4 regions of the Sphingomonas fucosidasi genome follow, and region 1 is predicted to be linked to each of the others. Evidence: predicted binding sites of a transcription regulator. Region 1 holds the regulator's gene; each other region holds the start of a gene.
What was found. Region 1 encodes LexA, which represses DNA repair genes until DNA is damaged. Its sites were predicted from a motif close to GTTCCNCNCTTGTTCT; they were not measured.
Positions count from the first base shown of each region.

Region 1 (4,497 bases):
GGTCGCAGGCGGGTTGGCAGGTCTGGCCGTGGGGCAGGGCGGGCGTGCGGCGCGCGCGCTGTCTATCGGGTTTCTGACGACTGCGCTGGGGCTCGGGCTGATCTGGGCGCGATCGGAATGGGTGGCGCGGCCGGTTCTGGGCGGTCCGACGATCGCGCGTTTCTCGGCGAAGGTCGAGGCGATCGAGCCGCTGGTGGCGCGGAAGTTGGTTCGGTTGACGGTATTGCCGATTGGGAAGGGGGTCGAGACCGACGGGCAGCCGGTCGCCTTGCCGTACCGCGTCCGCGTCAATCTGGCGGAAGCGGATGCGCCGAAGCTGCTGGGGACGGGGGCGGTCATCCAGTTGCGGGCACGGCTGATGCCACCGCCGCTACCCGCGGTGCCGGGCGCGTACGACTTTGCGCGCGTCGCGTGGTTTGGCGGGATCGGTGCGACGGGGCGCGGTTTCGCACCGGTGGTCGTGACGAGGTCGAGCGAATTGGGTGCCGGCATCCGCGTCGCGCTGTCGCATCACATCGTATCGCGACTCGACGGCAGCGCGGGCGGTATCGCGGCGGCGCTCGCAACCGGCGACGTCGGCGCGATCAGCGAGGAGGATTCGGAGGCGATGCGCCGGGCGGGGCTCGCGCATCTGCTGTCGGTGAGCGGGTTGCACATCACCGCGGCGGTTGCGGCGACGATGCTGATCGTGTTGCGTCTGCTGGCGCTCAGTCCGTGGCTGGCTTTGCACGCCCGCCTGCCGTTGATTGCCGCGCTGGCCGGGGCGGCGGCGGCGATTGGTTACACGTTGCTGACCGGGAGCCAGGTGCCGACGATCCGGTCGTGCGTCGCGGCGTTGCTGGTGCTGGCGGCGCTGGCGATGGGACGCGAGGCGATGACTTTGCGGCTCGTCGCAGCCGGCGCCGCGTGCGTGATGCTGGTCCTGCCCGAATCGGCGGCCGGGCCGAGCTTTCAGCTCTCGTTTGCGGCGATCACCGCGATCATGGCGTTGCACGAACATCCGGTGATCCGCGCGTTCTTCGGCCCGCATGACGAGGGGCGCGGGCGTAGACTCGCGCGCGGCGTCGCGTCGCTGCTGCTGACGGGGCTGCTGGTCGAATTCGCGCTGATGCCGATCGCGGTCTATCATTTCCACAAGGCGGGCCTGTACGGCGCGTTCGCCAACATCGTCGCGATCCCGCTGACGACGTTCGTAGTGATGCCGCTGGAGGCGTTGGCGTTGCTACTCGACGCTGGCGGCCTGGGCGCACCGGTCTGGTGGCTGGTGCAGCGGTCGCTCGATGCGCTGCTATGGTTGGCCCATATCGTCGCCGACGCGCCGGGTTCGGTACGATCCTTGCCCGCAATGCCGACGCCAGCATTCGCGCTGATGGTGATCGGCGGTATCTGGATTGCGTTGTGGCGGACGCGGTTGCGCCGACTGGGACTGCTGCCGCTCGCCGCCGGTGCGATCTGGGCGTTGACGACACCTGCACCCGATGTTCTCGTTACCGGTGACGGCCGCCACGTGGCGGTGCGGACGGCGGCGGGACTGGCTATGCTGCGCGACCGGGCCGGCGATTATACGCGCGACATGCTCGCCGAGAATGGCGGGGTGGATGGTGAGCCACTCCTGCTTGCGGACCAGCCCGATGCACGATGCAGCCGCGATCTGTGCGTCACCGATATCGCCGCGCGAGGACGGATGTGGCGGATCCTTGCGACGCGCAGCGCTTATATGGTGCCGATCGGCGAACTTATTTCCGCGTGTCGTAGCGCCGACGTCGTGGTCAGCGAACGCGGTCTGCCTAAACGTTGCGTGCCGCGGTGGCTGAAGCTGGATCGCCGTGTTCTGCGTCGGACAGGCGGGGTCGCGCTGACCTTGGGGACCGGGACGGTCGTCACGATACTGACTGCAGGCGATCGCCATCCCTGGCGCGATCCGCCCGTCCTCAAACGTCCTGCGCATATTTTGAGATCGCGGCACGCTCGGTTTCAAGATGAGACGTCTGGATTTCGGGCCGTCCAAGGCCGCAGGAAGTACGATGTTCACGCAACGGCGCAAAGGCGCGCCGGTGATGGCGATCGGGAGACCATCCCGAACTCCATGAAGGATTGAGCAGCCTCGTCGCCTTGACCGCTTCGAGGTGGAAGTAGGCGTCCCCCAAAACGCAACATCTCCGCGCCCTTGCGCCTTCGCGTGATCCAAATCACCAGCGGACGCGCGCGCTGGCCGGCCGATAAATTTTCACGCGGAGACGCGGAGACGCGGAGGCGCGGAGCAGTGTCTTAGACGACGAACCGGACCAGGTTAGAGACTATCCGGCCGTCCCTCCCGCGGTCATTTTAAAGCGCAAGGTTCTACCCAACCGAAAAACCTCCGCGGCTCCGCGTCTCCGCGCGAACATATTCTTTATGCTGCGCAGAGTAGGCGCTGGCAGCTCAATCGTAGCGGCGGAGGATGCCGGAGAGTTTGCCTTGCACGCGGACTTGCGCGGGGGCGTAGCGTTGGGGGTCGTAGGCGCGGTTGGCTGGGTCGAGGCGGACCATGGCGCCTTCGCGGCGGAAGTATTTGAGCGTGGCTTCGCTGTCTTCGATCAGGGCGACGACGATCTCGCCGTCGCGAGCGGTCTCGGTGCGGCGGATCAAGGCGTAGTCGCCGTCGAGGATGCCGGCTTCGACCATCGAGTCGCCGGAGACTTCCAGCGCGTAATGTTCGCCGGTGCCGAGCAACGCGGCGGGGACGGCTAACATCGTGCTGCCCTCGAACGCCTCGATCGGGACGCCAGCGGCGATGCGGCCGTGGAGGGGGATCTCGATGACGTCGTTGGCCGGTTGCGGCGTGGCGGCGGTGGGGGCCGCCTTGACGTTCGAGGTCTTCGATGGCGCCTTTTTCTCCGCACGCTCCGGCATGCGCAGCACTTCGAGTGCGCGCGCGCGGTTGGGCAGGCGGCGGATGAAGTTGCGCTCCTCGAGCGCGCTGATCAGACGGTGGACGCCCGACTTCGACTTGAGGTCGAGCGCGTCCTTCATCTCCTCGAACGACGGCGAGACGCCGGTTTCGTTGAGGCGATCGTTGATGAAGCAGACGAGTTCGTGCTGCTTGCGCGTGAGCATAGCGGTTCTCCGTCCGGAACAGACTGGGAACTTCTATGGAACATAATTAACGCCGTCAAGCGTCCGTATCACGCGATAACGAGGATTTCCGCCGATTCGCCTTCGTATGCCACCGGCGCGTTGCCGGGGCGGACGATGAGGCACGTCGAGCGGGCCAGCGTCAGCAGCATCGAGCTGTCCTGGATCGTCGAGGCATAGGCTTTGCCGTCGCGGAGTTCGGCACGGAGATAGTCGGTGCGGGCGTTATTGGCGGGGAGGTCTTCGCCGAGCAGTGCGTGCGTCGACTGAGGGAGCGGGTCGCGCGCGCCGGCCATGTGCGCGACGACCGGCTTCACGAACAGCGTGGCGGTGACGAACGCGGAGACCGGGTTGCCGGGGAGGCCGAGCACCATCATCTCGCCGATCCGGCCGGCCATCATCGGCTTGCCGGGGCGCAGCGCGATCCGCCAGAAATCTATCGTGCCGCCGGCCGCCTCGATTGCGGGGCGGACCAGGTCGTGATCGCCCACCGACGCGCCGCCTGTAGTGACAAGGAGGTCGGCTTGGACGCTGGCGAACGCGTCGCGGAGGATTTCGAGATTGTCGGGGAGAATTCCGAGGTCGATGATGTCGACGGGCATGTCGGCGAGCATTGCCGCCAGCATGATGCCGTTCGATTCGGGCAGTGCGACGCCGTCGGTCGTGGAGCCGGGGGGGACGAGTTCGTCGCCGGTGGCGGCGACGGCGACGCGGACGCGGCGGTTGACGGTCAGGCGGCCGTGGCCGCCGGTCGCGGCGACGGCGATGCGCGCCGGGCTGAGGCGGTCGCCGGCGGCGATCAGGCGGGTGCCGGTTGAGAAGTCGAGGCCTTTGCGGCGGGTGTTGCGGCCGAATGTCGGCGGACCTTCGCCGGCTAGGGTCAGGGTGGCGCCGTCGCGCTCGGCCTCTTCCTGGACCATGACGGTGTCGGCGCCTTCGGGTATCGCGGCGCCGGTGAAGATGCGTGTGGCTTGGCCGGGGGCGACTTTGCCGGGGAAGGGGCGGCCGGCGGCGCTTTCGCCGATGACTTTCCAGGGGCCGGGGAGGTCTTCGAAGCGGATCGCGTAGCCGTCCATTGCCGAGAGGTCGGCGGCCGGCTGCGTGCGGCGGGCGAGGATGTCCTCCGCGGCCCAGCGGCCGGCTGCTTCGCGTAAGGGGACGGTCTCGTGGCCGACGCGAGGGGCCATGGTGAAGAGGCGGGTCTGGGCTTCGGCGACGGGGACTAGGGTCATGAAGGCTCTGTTTCCGGGCAGTTCTGAAGGGTGAAGTGTAGGAAGTATAGCCGCTAGGAGCGGTTTGGCGGTTTGTGCTTTGGGGCGCGAATAAGGGGGAAGCGCGGGGTGCGGGGGTATGTTCCATGCTCTGTCACGGGTTCCGGGTGTA
Region 1 is NZ_JAXOJR010000001.1:283,500-287,996, forward strand. It holds gene U1737_RS01395 (ComEC/Rec2 family competence protein) at 1-2,098, shown strand, start outside; gene lexA (transcriptional repressor LexA) at 2,422-3,096, opposite strand; gene U1737_RS01405 (molybdopterin molybdotransferase MoeA) at 3,165-4,346, opposite strand.

Region 2 (4,497 bases), on a different contig from region 1:
CGTGGCGACGGCGGCGACGGCGGCGACGGGCTCAGTGAGCGGCATGGGCCAAGTCCTCGCCGAGATCCACGAGGTGCCCGCCGGGGTTGGAGCGCAAGCTGACCTGGATTGCGCCAAACACGAGGGGCAGCGGCGCCCCCGTCCGCAAGGTCGTCAGATCCTGCTCGCGCAGCGCGATCGTGATAGTCGTGGCATCGGCCGATCCCACCGGCCCCTCCAGCGTGACCGACAGGCCCAGCGTTTCCTGGCACCGATTGGCAGGCGCATTGGGATTGACGACGGTCAGCATATACTCCGGCCCGTCCGGCATCCGCAGCGTCATCGTACCCGGCAACCCGCGCAGTACGCGGTACATCTGGTCGAGCGCGAGCGTCCTAGCTGCCATAATCCACCCCCGCCGGCATCACCGCGACATACGCGCCGTGGGTCGTCCAGCCCGCAGCGGGGCTGATGGCGGCGCCGTCGTCGGCGACGGCGCCGGGGTCGGCGATGGTCTGGCTGGTCGCTGGATCGTTCGCGGTATCGTCGACGAGTACGCGCGTCTGCAACCGGACCGCCACGGTTTCGCCGGTCAGTGTCTCGCACGACACGATTACCGGCGCGCCGATATCGAGCATCCGCAATTGCGTATCGGTCAACGTCACGGCCTTGATCGCTCGGGTCATCACCGCCTCCGATGCATTTTAAGAGGGTCGCGTCGCCCGCGCCTCCCGGGACCTATCAAGGGCAAGGCGGGGTGAGCGACGCGAAGTCATCGGTCGGTGGTCAGCGGGTGGCCTTGGCATGCAGCGCGGCGAGGCCCTCGACCGCCGACTTGATCTCGGCCGATAGGCTTTCGACGCCGCATACCGCCTTGCGGTTGAGCTGCGTGTGCAACGCGCCCGCGCTATCGGCGAGTGTCTTGATTTCGGCGGACAGGCTTTCGACGCCGCAGACCTTTTTCTCGGTAGACATGGCAGATACTCCGTTCGCTTGGAGGAGCCGCATGAAGTCTGTCCATGTGTGTCCCCGAGCAAACGCTAGGCCCGCCCAAGTCGCGGTGTCCAACTCACCCAAGTCCGAATCGGATGATGCACCTGCGAATGATGCGGGCCTGATGATGCCGGCCGTTGAGGCGCGTCAGTCTCGGCGTGGGATAACGAGGCTGCACGGACCCGCGGCGATTGCCACCAGCATGGATGCAACACCGTTTCCCATGCGCCGAATGCGCGCGCCCAGGCCTGTCAGTTTTTGGGCGGGCCGTTTCGTGGCTTGCCGAATCCGGCGAACAGCGTTTCCAGGCCTGCCGTGACCGCGCCCATCACCTTGGCCATCTCGGGGGGCAATTCGCCCCGCGGTGGTTCCGGCGTGTCGCCCGCATAGGGACTGGGGGTGGGCTGGTCCGTCGAAGGCTTTGCGCCAGCTTCCGGCGATACAGTCTCCGGAGCTACGGCCTTCGGGGATGCCGGCGTTTCCGGTGACACATGCGGCTCCGGCGCAGTAGGGCGCGCCGCGCGGTCGGCACTCTTCATATCCTGTCGGGAGATGGCGGCGGCAGCCATCGTCAGTCCGGCCGCGACCACCTGACGCCCCGCTGGCGTCGCCAATTGACGGGCGACCGCCGCCGCAATTCCGGCAAAGGGCGTCGGCGCGTCATGCGTGTGCCCGGCATTCTTCTTTCCGCTGTCTTTACGAGCGTCATGCGCGTTGTCGCCGGCACATCCGTGCGCGCTCACCGGCCGCTGTTCGGCCTCGCGCTCGCGCCGTTTCCGCTCGTCCTTCTTCTTGCCCATGTCACGTTCCAACGCTGTATTGTCTATCCAATACACCATGTAAGTATCGTCGAGCCGCGCCACAATGGCCCCTTTCGGTCGGGACCCGCGTTACCCATCTCTGCACTCGACCGAAGCGCGCCTCGACAGGCTTGCCGCACCCGAACAAATATGGAACACTTCGCCCCATGCTGACCAAGATTTCCGTACGCGGCGCGCGTGAACACAACCTCAAGGACGTCGACATCGACATCCCCCGCGACACGCTGACGGTGATCACCGGGCTCTCTGGGTCAGGCAAGTCCTCACTCGCGTTCGACACGATCTATGCCGAGGGCCAGCGCCGCTACGTCGAATCGCTCAGCGCCTATGCCCGCCAGTTCCTCGAGCTGATGCAGAAGCCCGACGTCGACCACATCGAGGGCCTCTCGCCCGCGATCTCGATCGAGCAGAAGACCACGAGCCGCAACCCGCGCTCGACCGTCGCCACCGTCACCGAGATCTACGACTACATGCGCCTGCTCTGGGCGCGCGTCGGCATCCCGTATTCCCCCGCCACCGGCGAGCCCATCGCGGCGCAGACCGTCAGCCAGATGGTCGACCGCGTCATGGCGCTCCCCGAGGGCACGCGCCTGTACCTGCTCGCCCCGGTCGTCCGCGGGCGGAAAGGCGAGTACCGCAAGGAACTCGCCGAGTGGCAGAAGGCCGGCTTCGCGCGTGTCCGCATCGACGGGGAGATTTACGACATCGACGAAGCCCCGGTGCTCGACAAGAAGTACAAGCACGACATCGAAGTCGTCGTCGACCGCCTCGTCGTGGGCGGCGAAATCGCCACGCGTCTCGCCGAGAGCTTCGAAACCGCACTGAAACTCGCCGACGGCCTAGCCTATGTCGACCCCGCCGACCCGGTCGAACCGCACACGCCAAAGTCCGAGATCCTCGGCAACAACGCCCCAGACGGCCGCATCGTGTTCAGCGAGAAGTTCGCCTGCCCGGTCAGCGGCTTCACCATTTCCGAGATCGAGCCCCGCCTGTTCTCGTTCAACGCCCCCCAGGGCGCATGCCCGGCCTGCGACGGCCTCGGCGAAAAGCTGCTGTTCGACGAAGACCTCGTCGTCCCCAACCACATGCTCAGCATCAAGAAGGGCGCGGTCGTGCCCTGGGCGAAATCAAACCCGCCGTCGCCTTATTACATGCAGGTCCTCGGCAGTCTCGCGCGCGAGTTCAAGTTCGACATCGAGACGCCCTGGTCCGACCTCCCGCCGGAGGTCCAGAGCACCATCCTGCACGGCTCGAAGGGCAAGCCCGTCACGCTCACCTTCATCGACGGCAAGAAGAAATACGACGTCAGCAAGCCGTTCGAAGGCGTCATCGGCAACCTCAACCGCCGCATGCTCCAGACCGACTCCGCATGGATGCGCGAGGAACTGAGCAAGTACCAGTCCGCCGCCCCCTGCGAAGTCTGCGGCGGCGCGCGCCTGAAACCGGAAGCGCTCGCGGTCAAGATCGCGATGAAGGACATCTCCTACGCCACGCATCTCTCGGTGGTCGACGCGCTCCAGTTCTTCACCGACATGCCGCAGCACCTCGGCGACCAGCAGAACGCGATCGCCGAACGCATCCTCAAGGAAATCGTCGAGCGCCTCGGCTTCCTCAACAATGTCGGCCTGGACTACCTCAACCTCGACCGCACCAGCGGCACGCTGAGCGGCGGCGAAAGCCAGCGCATCCGCCTCGCAAGCCAGATCGGCAGCGGCCTGTCCGGCGTGCTCTACGTCCTCGACGAGCCCTCGATCGGCCTGCACCAGCGCGACAACGACATGCTGCTCAAGACGCTCCGCCGTCTCCGCGATCTCGGCAACACCGTGCTCGTCGTCGAGCATGACGAGGACGCGATCCGCACCGCCGACTACATCATCGACATGGGCCCCGGCGCCGGCGTCCGCGGCGGCCAGGTCGTAGCCCAAGGCACGCTGAAGCAGATCCTCAAGTCGAAGGGCAGCATCACCGCCGACTATCTCAACGGCACGCGCGAAGTGCCGGTCCCGACCACGCGCCGGAAGGGCAACGGCAAGAAGCTCACCGTCCACAACGCGGTCGCCAACAACCTCCGCGGCGTCACCGCCAGCCTGCCGCTCGGCACCTTCACCTGCATCACCGGCGTTTCCGGCTCGGGCAAGTCGAGCTTCACGATCGACACGCTCTACGCCGCCGCCGCGCGCGAGTTGAACGGCGCGCGTATCGTCCAGGGCAAGCACGACAAGATCACCGGCCTCCAGTATCTCGACAAGGTCATCGACATCGACCAGTCGCCGATCGGCCGCACCCCCCGCAGCAACCCCGCCACCTACACCGGCAGCTTCACGCAGATCCGCGACTGGTTCGCCGGCCTGCCGGAATCGCAGGCGCGCGGCTACAAGCCCGGCCGCTTCAGCTTCAACGTCAAGGGCGGCCGCTGCGAGGCGTGCCAGGGCGACGGCGTGCTCAAGATCGAGATGCACTTCCTCCCCGACGTCTACGTCACCTGCGACGTCTGCCACGGCGCGCGCTACAATCGCGAGACGCTCGAGGTGAAGTTCAAGGGCCATTCGATCGCCGACGTGCTCGACATGACTGTCGAGGATGCCGCCGAGTTCTTCAAGGCGGTCCCCCCGATCCGCGACAAGATGGCGATGCTGGTCGAGGTCGGCCTCGGCTACGTCAAGGTCGGCCAGCAGGCGACGACGCTCTCGGGCGGCGAAGCGCA
Region 2 is NZ_JAXOJR010000005.1:38,548-43,044, reverse strand. It holds gene U1737_RS10205 (aldo/keto reductase) at 1-45, opposite strand, end outside; gene U1737_RS10200 (hypothetical protein) at 32-385, opposite strand; gene U1737_RS10195 (hypothetical protein) at 375-665, opposite strand; gene U1737_RS10190 (hypothetical protein) at 766-954, opposite strand; gene U1737_RS10185 (hypothetical protein) at 1,224-1,835, opposite strand; gene uvrA (excinuclease ABC subunit UvrA) at 1,940-4,497, shown strand, end outside.
Region 2: the regulator LexA is predicted to act here: its motif matches at 1,914-1,929, upstream of uvrA (excinuclease ABC subunit UvrA).

Region 3 (4,497 bases), on a different contig from region 1:
GGGAGGAAGCCGTCCTGTTGCGCGCGGTTGAAGCGGTGAATCTCGTCCACGAACAACAAGGTGCGCTTGCCGATCTTGGCGTGCTCGCGTGCTTCGGCGAAGGATTTCTTGAGGTCGGCGACGCCGGAGAACACCGCCGAGATCGCGACGAACCGCAGGTCGACGGCGTCGGCTAGCAACCGTGCGATGGTGGTCTTGCCGGTGCCTGGGGGCCCCCAGAGGATGATCGATGACAGCCGTCCGGCCGACACCATCCTACCGATCGCGCCTTCGGGGCCGGTGATGTGATCCTGCCCGACCACCTCGCTGAGCGTACGCGGACGCAGGCGGTCGGCGAGCGGTGCGTTTTCGGGATGCGTTTCGGTAGGAGCGGCGGGTTCGAAGCCCGCGAAGAGATCAGCCATGCGCGGAAGATAGGGGCGGGGGCCGGGTTTGCCCATCCGTTGCCACCCACACTCCGTCATGCCGGGCTCGTTCCGGCATCCATCTCCCGCACGATCATCGATGGCGAGTTTGCGGGACGGTGGACCTCGGAACTGGTCCGGGGTGACGAATCTTTGACGGGCATCTTGAACCAGAAACAGTCTGCGATATATCGTCGATCATTGATGAAGATATATCGGAGAACACTCAAATGCGTTTTGGTATGGGATATGGAGCTTGGACTGGCAGCCCTCGTGGTGACGGTGAAGGCCGTGGTCGGCCTGGGCACGAAGGTCACGGGCGCCACGGTCATCGCGGCGGCCCGGGTGGTCGGCGGCGGCTGTTCGACGGTGGCGAACTCAAGCTCGTCATGCTGAAGCTGATCGCGGACGCGCCACGCCACGGCTACGACCTGATCCGCGAGATCGAGGGGCTGACCGGGGGTGGCTATGCGCCGAGCCCGGGCGTCGTCTATCCGACGCTCAGCATGCTCGACGAAATGGGCCTGATCGAGGAGCAGCAGTCGGTGGGCGCGAAGAAGCGCTTTGCGGCGAGCGACGAGGGGCGCGCGCATCTGGCCGAGAATGCGGCCGTGGTGGATGGCTTGTTCGCCCGGCTCGCGGCGGTCGGGGCAGAGTCCGAGCGGATCGATGGCGCGCCGATCCGGCGGGCGATGGGCAATCTTCGGCAGGTCCTCCAGCACCGGCTGATGCGCGACGACGTCAACGAGGACACGCTGCACGACGTTGCGGCGCTGCTCGACGAGGCCGCGCAGAAGATCGAGCGCCTCAAGTGAGCGTCTCGGTCGCACGCGTGCCGACGCATTCGGCCAGCAAGTATCTCCAGCAACTGGCCAAGCATTGGAGCCACAAGATGGAGGTCACCTTCTCGGAAAAAGAGGGCCGCATCGCCTTCCCGAACGGCGCGGTGCTGGAGATGCGCGCGGACATCGAGACGCTCGACGTCGCGCTGTCCGTGCCGGAGAGCGAGGACGTCGACCGGATGCGCGGCGTGGTATCGAGCCACCTCGACCGCTTCGCGTTCCGCGAGGCGCCGCTGACGTTTGATTGGGTGACTGTTTAGGGCCTCTTTTCTAACCCGCGCTCCCGCCCCCCCCCGACGTCATCCCAGCGAAAGCTGGGATTTCCCCATTCGGGTCGCGGCGCCCGCCAACAGGGATACCCCAGCTTTCGCTGGGGTGACGGGGAGGGGAGCGGGGGGAAGGTGAATTCGAAAGGTACACGTGGCAGACAACTTAGCCGCCCCGCCGCGCCATCACTTCCAGATACGTATCGAGCACCGTCTGGTTGATCGTATCCCACAGATACCCGGCCGCCTTGTCATGCCCGGCCCAGCCCATCCTCTCCCGCAGCCCCGGCTCGGAAACGATCCGCCCGATCGCGTCGGCGTACCCGCCGATGTCGGTCGGCAGCACGAGGAACCCGGTCACGCCGTCGTCGACTAGCCCGACCGCCCCCGACGCGCGTGCGGCGATCACCGGCACACCCGCCGCCATCGCCTCCAGCGTCACGTTGCCGAACGTCTCGGTCACGCTCGGGTTGAAGAACACGTCCATCGACGCGACCGCGCGGCCGAGATCGTCGCCCGACTGGAACCCCGCGAACACCGCGCCCGGCACGCGGGCGGCAAACCAGTCGCGCGCGGGTCCCTCGCCGATCACCAGCACCTTGTGCGGCACGCCGCGCTGCTCCAGCGTCCGGATCACGTCGGCGAAGACGTCGAGCCCCTTCTCCTTCACTAGCCGCCCGAGAAACCCGACCGCGACCTCGCCGTCCGCAATCCCGCGCGCGCGCCGCCAGTCGAGATCGCGGCGCGTCGGCGTGAAGCGGTCGTGGTTCACGCCGCGCGACCAGATTGCGGTCGGCGTCGTCACGCCCCAGCTGCGGACGATTTCGGCCATGCCGCGCCCCGGCACCAGCACTTCGTCGACGCGGTTGTAGAATCGCGTCAGGATCTTCACCATGATCGGCTCGAAGAACGCCATCCGGTAATAGCGGAAATACGTCTCGAACCGCGTGTGCAGCGACGCCACCGTGGCGATGCCGTTGCGGCGCCCATAGCTGATCGCGCGATGCCCCAGGAAATCGGGCGCTGACACGTGGACGATGTTCGGCGCAAACGCATCGAGGTCGCGACGGATCGCGGCGGGCAACCCGCGCGCCATCTTGTATTCGCCGCGCCCCGCCGGCAACGGCAGCGATGGCACCGCGACCAGATCGCCGGTCGGCGGGAAGGCAGGCTTGGCGTTGGTCGGCGAATAGACACGTACCGTCGCGCCCTTCGACAACAGATGACCGACGAGCAGATTCAACGCCTGGTTCGCGCCGTCGCGGACGTAATTATAGTTGCCGCTGAACAGGGCGATGCGCAGGTCGGTGGCGTGCATCATCGCGCGGATAACGCCGTGCGCCGTCAAGCGCCACTAAATCCGCAACATAGGTCGTATGCCGGCCATTGATGTTCCCGTATCGTTCTCGTACATCGGGGCATGGCGAAACCCCAGAAGCGTTATGTGTGTCAGGCTTGCGGATCGGTGTCGCACCGCTGGGCGGGGCAATGCGCCGACTGCAACGAGTGGAACACGCTGGTCGAGGAGGCGAACACCGCCGCTACGCCGTTCCATTCGAAGCATAATCTCCAGACCGGGGGGCGTGCGATCCAGCTGGTCGGGCTTGATGCGGAGATCAAGCTGCCCGACCGGATGGCGACCGGCATTGCCGAACTCGACCGCGCGCTGGGCGGCGGCTTCGTCGAGGGCTCGGCGACGCTGATCGGCGGCGATCCGGGGATCGGCAAGTCGACGCTGCTGTTGCAGGCAGCGGCGAAGATGGCGCTGGCGGGGCAGTCGGTCGCGTACGTCTCGGGCGAGGAAGCGGCGGACCAGGTCCGCCTGCGCGCGCGACGGCTGGGCTTGGGCAACGCGCCGGTGCAGTTGGCGGCGGCAACGTCGACGCGCGATATCCTGACGACCTTGCAGACCAAGCCGCCGGCGATGCTGGTCATCGATTCGATCCAGACGATGCACTCCGACCTGATCGAGGGTGCGCCGGGGACGGTCAGCCAGGTTCGTGCCTCGGCGCAGGAGCTGATCCGGTTCGCCAAGGAGCGCGGGACGGCGGTGGTGCTGGTCGGGCATGTCACCAAGGACGGCTCGATCGCCGGACCGCGCGTGCTGGAGCACATGGTCGACACGGTGTTGTCGTTCGAGGGCGAACGCAGCCACCAGTATAGGATCCTCCGCGCGATCAAGAACCGCTTCGGCGGGACCGACGAGATCGGCGTGTTCTCGATGCAGACTGAGGGGCTGGCGGAGGTCGGCAATCCGTCATCGCTGTTTCTGACGCACCGCGACGATGCGATGACCGGTGCGACGGTGTTCCCGGCGCTGGAGGGCACGCGGCCGGTGCTGGTCGAAATCCAGGCGCTGACGGTGCGATTGGCGTCCGGCGCGACGCCACGGCGCGCAGTGGTCGGCTGGGACTCCGGGCGTCTCGCGATGATCCTGGCCGTGCTGGAGGCGCGGTGCGGGCTGAGTTTCTCCAACGCCGAAGTCTATCTCAACATCGCCGGCGGCTACCGTGTCCAGGATCCGGCGGCGGATCTGGCGGTCGCGGCTGCGCTGATCTCGGCGATGTCGGAGCGCCCGGTGCCGGTCGACGCGGTGGCGTTCGGCGAAGTCGCGCTGTCGGGGGAGATCCGCCCCGTCGCGCATGGTCCGCTGCGGTTGAAGGAGGCGAGCAAGCTCGGCTTCGAGCGCGCGCTGGTGCCGGCGTCGATGACGGGGGAGAAGAGCGGAATGAAGCTCTCGGGATTCAAGACGCTGGCGTCGTTCGTCGATCACATGATGGGGCGTGGGTAGGCGATCCAAACCGTGTTTCCCCGCGAAGGCGGGGACCCAGACTGGGCTCCCGCCTTCGCGGGAGAACAGGGCAACGGTGGTGATCGTATTGGGACCGTGCGGTCGGTCCGATCGGGGTGGCTGCGTTCCAATCCAGCGTACCGCGTCATCGTGGACTCGTCTGGCACTGATACCCAATAGCTCCAGCCCCATCC
Region 3 is NZ_JAXOJR010000007.1:76,985-81,481, forward strand. It holds gene U1737_RS13740 (replication-associated recombination protein A) at 1-404, opposite strand, end outside; gene U1737_RS13745 (PadR family transcriptional regulator) at 635-1,219, shown strand; gene U1737_RS13750 (DUF2218 domain-containing protein) at 1,216-1,506, shown strand; gene U1737_RS13755 (glycosyltransferase family 4 protein) at 1,679-2,830, opposite strand; gene radA (DNA repair protein RadA) at 2,933-4,303, shown strand.
Region 3: the regulator LexA is predicted to act here: its motif matches at 2,904-2,919, upstream of radA (DNA repair protein RadA).

Region 4 (4,497 bases), on a different contig from region 1:
AACCATATGTCATGCGGCGAACTCGCATGACGTGCGTTGAGATGCCGAGCCCCGTATCGGGGAACCCACAACAGGAGAACGACCATGGTCGATGCAACCCAGATCCAGGAACATGCCGAAGTCATCGGCGCGGACGGCGTCCATGTCGGCACCGTCGACAAGGTCGAAGGCAACCGCATCAAGCTGACCAAGAAGGATTCCGGCGCGCAAGTCGTCGAGGGCAAGGGTCGCCATGAAGGGCATCATCACTTCATCTCGCTCGGGCTGGTTGCGGATATCGAGGACGGCAAGGTCCGGCTTTCCGCCAACGCCGACGTGGCGGTGACGTTCGAAGAAGAGGCCTGAACTCTTAGCGGCGCGTGTCGTACGCGCCGTCGAGACTGCCCGAACCCCGGTCCGCTTCGCGCGGGCCGGGGTTTTTTGCGTCAGGCGCCCCCCGGTCCGTGTTTCACGGGCCAGGGTCACGCTTGAGCGCCGGGGCGCCTTACTGGCAGGCAAGGCACTCATCGTAATCCTTCGACTCGACGTCGATCTGGCGCAGGTCGATGGTGTTGTCGGCCTCGACCCCGCCGGCAAAGCCCGCGCGCTGGACCGATTTCGAGCGGAGGTAATAGAGCGACTTGATGCCGAGCTCCCACGCGCGGAAGTGGAGCATCAGCAGGTCCCACTTCTCGACGTCCGCCGGGATGAACAGGTTCAGCGACTGCGCCTGGTCGATGTACGGCGTGCGATCCGCCGCTAGCTCGAGCAGCCAGCGCTGGTCGATCTCGAACGACGTCTTGTAGCAGTCCTTTTCCTCGGTCGAGAGGAAGTCGAGATGCTGGACCGAGCCGCCCTGTTCGAGGATCGAGTTCCAGACCGCGTCCGAGTTCTTCGACTTCTCGCTCAGCATCTTTTCAAGATACGGGTTCTTGATCGAGAAGCTGCCCGACAGCGTCTTGTGCGTGTAGATGTTCGCCGGGATCGGCTCGATGCACGCGCTGGTGCCGCCGCAGATGATCGAGATCGACGCGGTCGGGGCGATCGCCATCTTGCAGCTGAACCGCTCCATCGCGCCGACATCAGCCGCGTCGGGGCAGGGGCCACGCTCGATCGCGAGCTGCATCGAGGCTTCGTTGGCCTGGCTGCTGATGTGCTTGAACATGCGCAGGTTCCACGACTTCGCCATCGCGCCCTCGAACGGGATGCCGCGCGCCTGGAGGAAGCTGTGGAAGCCCATCACACCGAGTCCGACCGAGCGCTCGCGGCCTGCCGAATAGGCGGCGCGTTCCATGCCGGGTTCGTGGCGGTCGATGTAGTCCTGCAGTACGTTGTCGAGGAAGCGCATGACGTCCTCGATCAGGCCCTTCTCGTCCTTCCACTGATCCCACGTCTCGAGGTTCAGCGACGACAGGCAGCAGACCGCGGTCCGCTCGTTGCCGAGGTGATCCTTGCCGGTCGGCAGCGTGATCTCCGAGCACAGGTTCGAGGTCGAGACCTTGAGGCCGAGCTCGCGGTGATGCTTGGGCATCGCCTTGTTCACGTGATCGGCGAAGACGATGTACGGCTCGCCGGTCTGGAGGCGGGTCTCGACGAGCTTCTGGAACAGCGAGCGCGCGTCGACGGTGGCGCGGATCGCCTGGTCCTTCGGCGAGCGGAGATGCCATTCGTCACCGTTGCGGACGGCTTCCATGAAGTCGTCGGTGATCAGCACGCCGTGGTGGAGGTTCAGCGCCTTGCGGTTGAAATCGCCCGAGGGTTTGCGGATTTCGAGGAATTCCTCGATCTCGGGGTGCGAGACGTCGAGATACACGGCCGCCGAGCCACGGCGCAGCGAGCCCTGGCTGATCGCAAGCGTCAGCGAATCCATGACGCGGACGAACGGGATGATGCCGCTGGTCTTGCCGTTGAGGCCGACCGGCTCGCCGATGCCGCGGACGTTGCCCCAATAGGTGCCGATGCCGCCGCCGCGCGAGGCGAGCCAGACATTCTCGTTCCAGGTGTCGACGATGCCGCCGAGGCTGTCGGGGACCGAGTTGAGGTAGCACGAGATCGGCAGGCCGCGCCCGGTGCCGCCGTTCGAGAGAACGGGGGTGGCGGGCATGAACCAGAGCTTCGAGATCGCGTCGTACAGCCGCTGCGCGTGGCCGGCGTCGTCGGCGTAGGCCGACGCGACGCGGACGAACAGGTCCTGGTAGCTCTCGCCCGGGAGCAGATAGCGATCCTTGAGCGTGTCCTTGCCGAATTCGGTGAGGAGCGCGTCGCGGCTGTGATCGACCTCGACCGGGTAGATCTGCGCGCGCACGGAATGGCTGTCCTGCGCCTGGCGCGGCGCCTTCGGAGCCTCGGCTTCGATGGTGGCAGTGGTCTGTTCGATCGTATCTGTGGTCATGTCGCTATCCCGGCTGCTGTCTCTGAAATCCATCGAAACCGCTCCTAGTGTTCTGTATTCGTTCGAATCGGTCGCCTGTCGCCATGCTACCATCGGACGGGCTCAAACGGGAGAACAAAAAGTGACCATCGCGGCGGTGGAAGGCGCGCTTACGGTCATATCGCATATGGCTATGCGAGGGTTGTTCTACCAGCGATTGGGTCCGCCCCTGAACGCAACCCCAAGAGATTGTGCCAAAGCGCGAAGAGACGCAAGGGGGTGCGGGGGTGGTCGGGGGCTCGGTTCGTCGCGTTCGTCGCGGGGCTGGGCGAGCGGGGATTCGCGACGCGTGGACTTCTGCGGGGTTCGCGATGTGCAAGGGAACGAGGCGGGAACGAAAAATTATTTCGGTGGTCGAAGTGGCAAATGTTGCTTCCGTTGTGAGCGAGGGCGGGGCGCTTGATATGGGGTAAGTCCCTAACGATCCTCCCCCGCCAGGGGGAGGTGGCTGGCACTCGCCAGACGGAGGGGGAGGTAAGCGCCACCTTCGTTCCGTGTCCTCCCCCTCCGTCGCCTAAAGGCGCCACCTCCCCCTGGCGGGGGAGGGTCGAAGTTTGGGTGGCGTTTCACTCAGCCACGGCTTCGCCGGGGGTGACGGAGGGAGAGGGCGGCTTCCTACCCCTATCCCTCGATGATCGTCCGGATCTGAGTCGCGAGGGCCTCCATCGCGAAAGGCTTGGTGACCATCGACATGCCCGGCTCCAGGAAGCCCGCTGCGAGCGCCGCGTTTTCCGCGTAGCCGGTCATGAACAGCACGCGGAGTCCGGGACGCATCGCGCGGCCGGCGTCGGCGACCTGGCGGCCGTTCAACCCCGGCAGGCCGATATCGGTGACGAGCAGGTCGATCCGCTCCATCGTCCGCAACCGTTCGAGGCCGGTCGGGCCGTCATGCGCCTCGACCGCCTGATAGCCGAGTTCGCCCAGCACCTCGACGATCAGCGACCGGACGACGGCATCGTCCTCCACGACCAGCACGATCTCGCCCGCGTCGGTAACGTGGTCCTGTGTCAGGCCGGGAAGCGGCTCGTCCTGCTCCGCTTCACCGTAATGGCGGGGGAGGTACAGCTTGACCGTCGTGCCCTGGCCGACTTCGCTGTAGATCTTCGCATAGCCCTCCGACTGGCGCGCGAAACCGTAGATCATCGACAGGCCGAGCCCGGTGCCCTGGCCGATCGGCTTGGTAGTGAAGAACGGTTCGAACGCCTTCGATATGGTGTCGGCGGACATGCCGGTGCCGGTGTCGGACACGCAGATGCAGACATAATGGCCGGGGCGCACGTCGCGCTGGCTGGTGGCGAAGTGATCGTCGAGATGCGCGTTGCACGTCTCGATCGTCAGCTTGCCACCATGCGGCATCGCGTCGCGCGCGTTGATGACGAGATTGAGCAACGAGTTTTCGAGCTGGTTGGGATCGCACAGCGTCGTCCACAGGCCGGCACCAAGCACCATCTCGAACTCTATCCGTTCGCCGATCGTGCGGCGGAGCAGATCCTCCAGCGACGCGACCAGCGGGTTGGCCTTCACCGGACGCGGATCGAGCGGCTGGCGGCGCGAGAAGGCGAGCAGGCGGTGGGTGAGCGAGGCCGCGCGGTTGGCGGCGGTGGTCGCGCCGGTGATGAAGCGGTCGAGCTCGCCGACCCGCCCCTGCGCGACGCGGCGCTGGACGATCTCGAGGCTGCCGGTGATGCCTTGCAGCAGATTGTTGAAGTCGTGCGCGATGCCGCCCGTGAGCTGGCCGACCGCCTCCATCTTCTGCGCCTGACGGAGCGCCTCCTGCGCCTCGACCAGTTCCTGCGTGCGATCGCGGACGCGCTGTTCGAGGTCGGCGTTGAGCGCCTGCAGGTCGCGCTCCAGCATCTTGCGGTCGGTGACGTCGGCGCCCTCGACGAAGATTCCGACGACCGCCCCGTTCGCGTCGCGGATCGGCTGGTAGACGAAATCGAGATAGCGATCGTCGACCGGGCCGCCGGGCGCTGCCTGTACCGCATAGAGCATGCCGGACGCGGTGAACGGCTCGCCGGTTGCGTAGACATGGTCGAGCAATTCGAGAAAACCCTGTTCGACCGCATCGGGCAGGGCCTCGGCGA
Region 4 is NZ_JAXOJR010000008.1:116,161-120,657, forward strand. It holds gene U1737_RS15400 (hypothetical protein) at 1-13, opposite strand, end outside; gene U1737_RS15405 (DUF2171 domain-containing protein) at 85-345, shown strand; gene U1737_RS15410 (ribonucleoside-diphosphate reductase subunit alpha) at 485-2,371, opposite strand; gene U1737_RS15415 (hybrid sensor histidine kinase/response regulator) at 3,032-4,497, opposite strand, start outside.
Region 4: the regulator LexA is predicted to act here: its motif matches at 2,483-2,498, upstream of U1737_RS15410 (ribonucleoside-diphosphate reductase subunit alpha).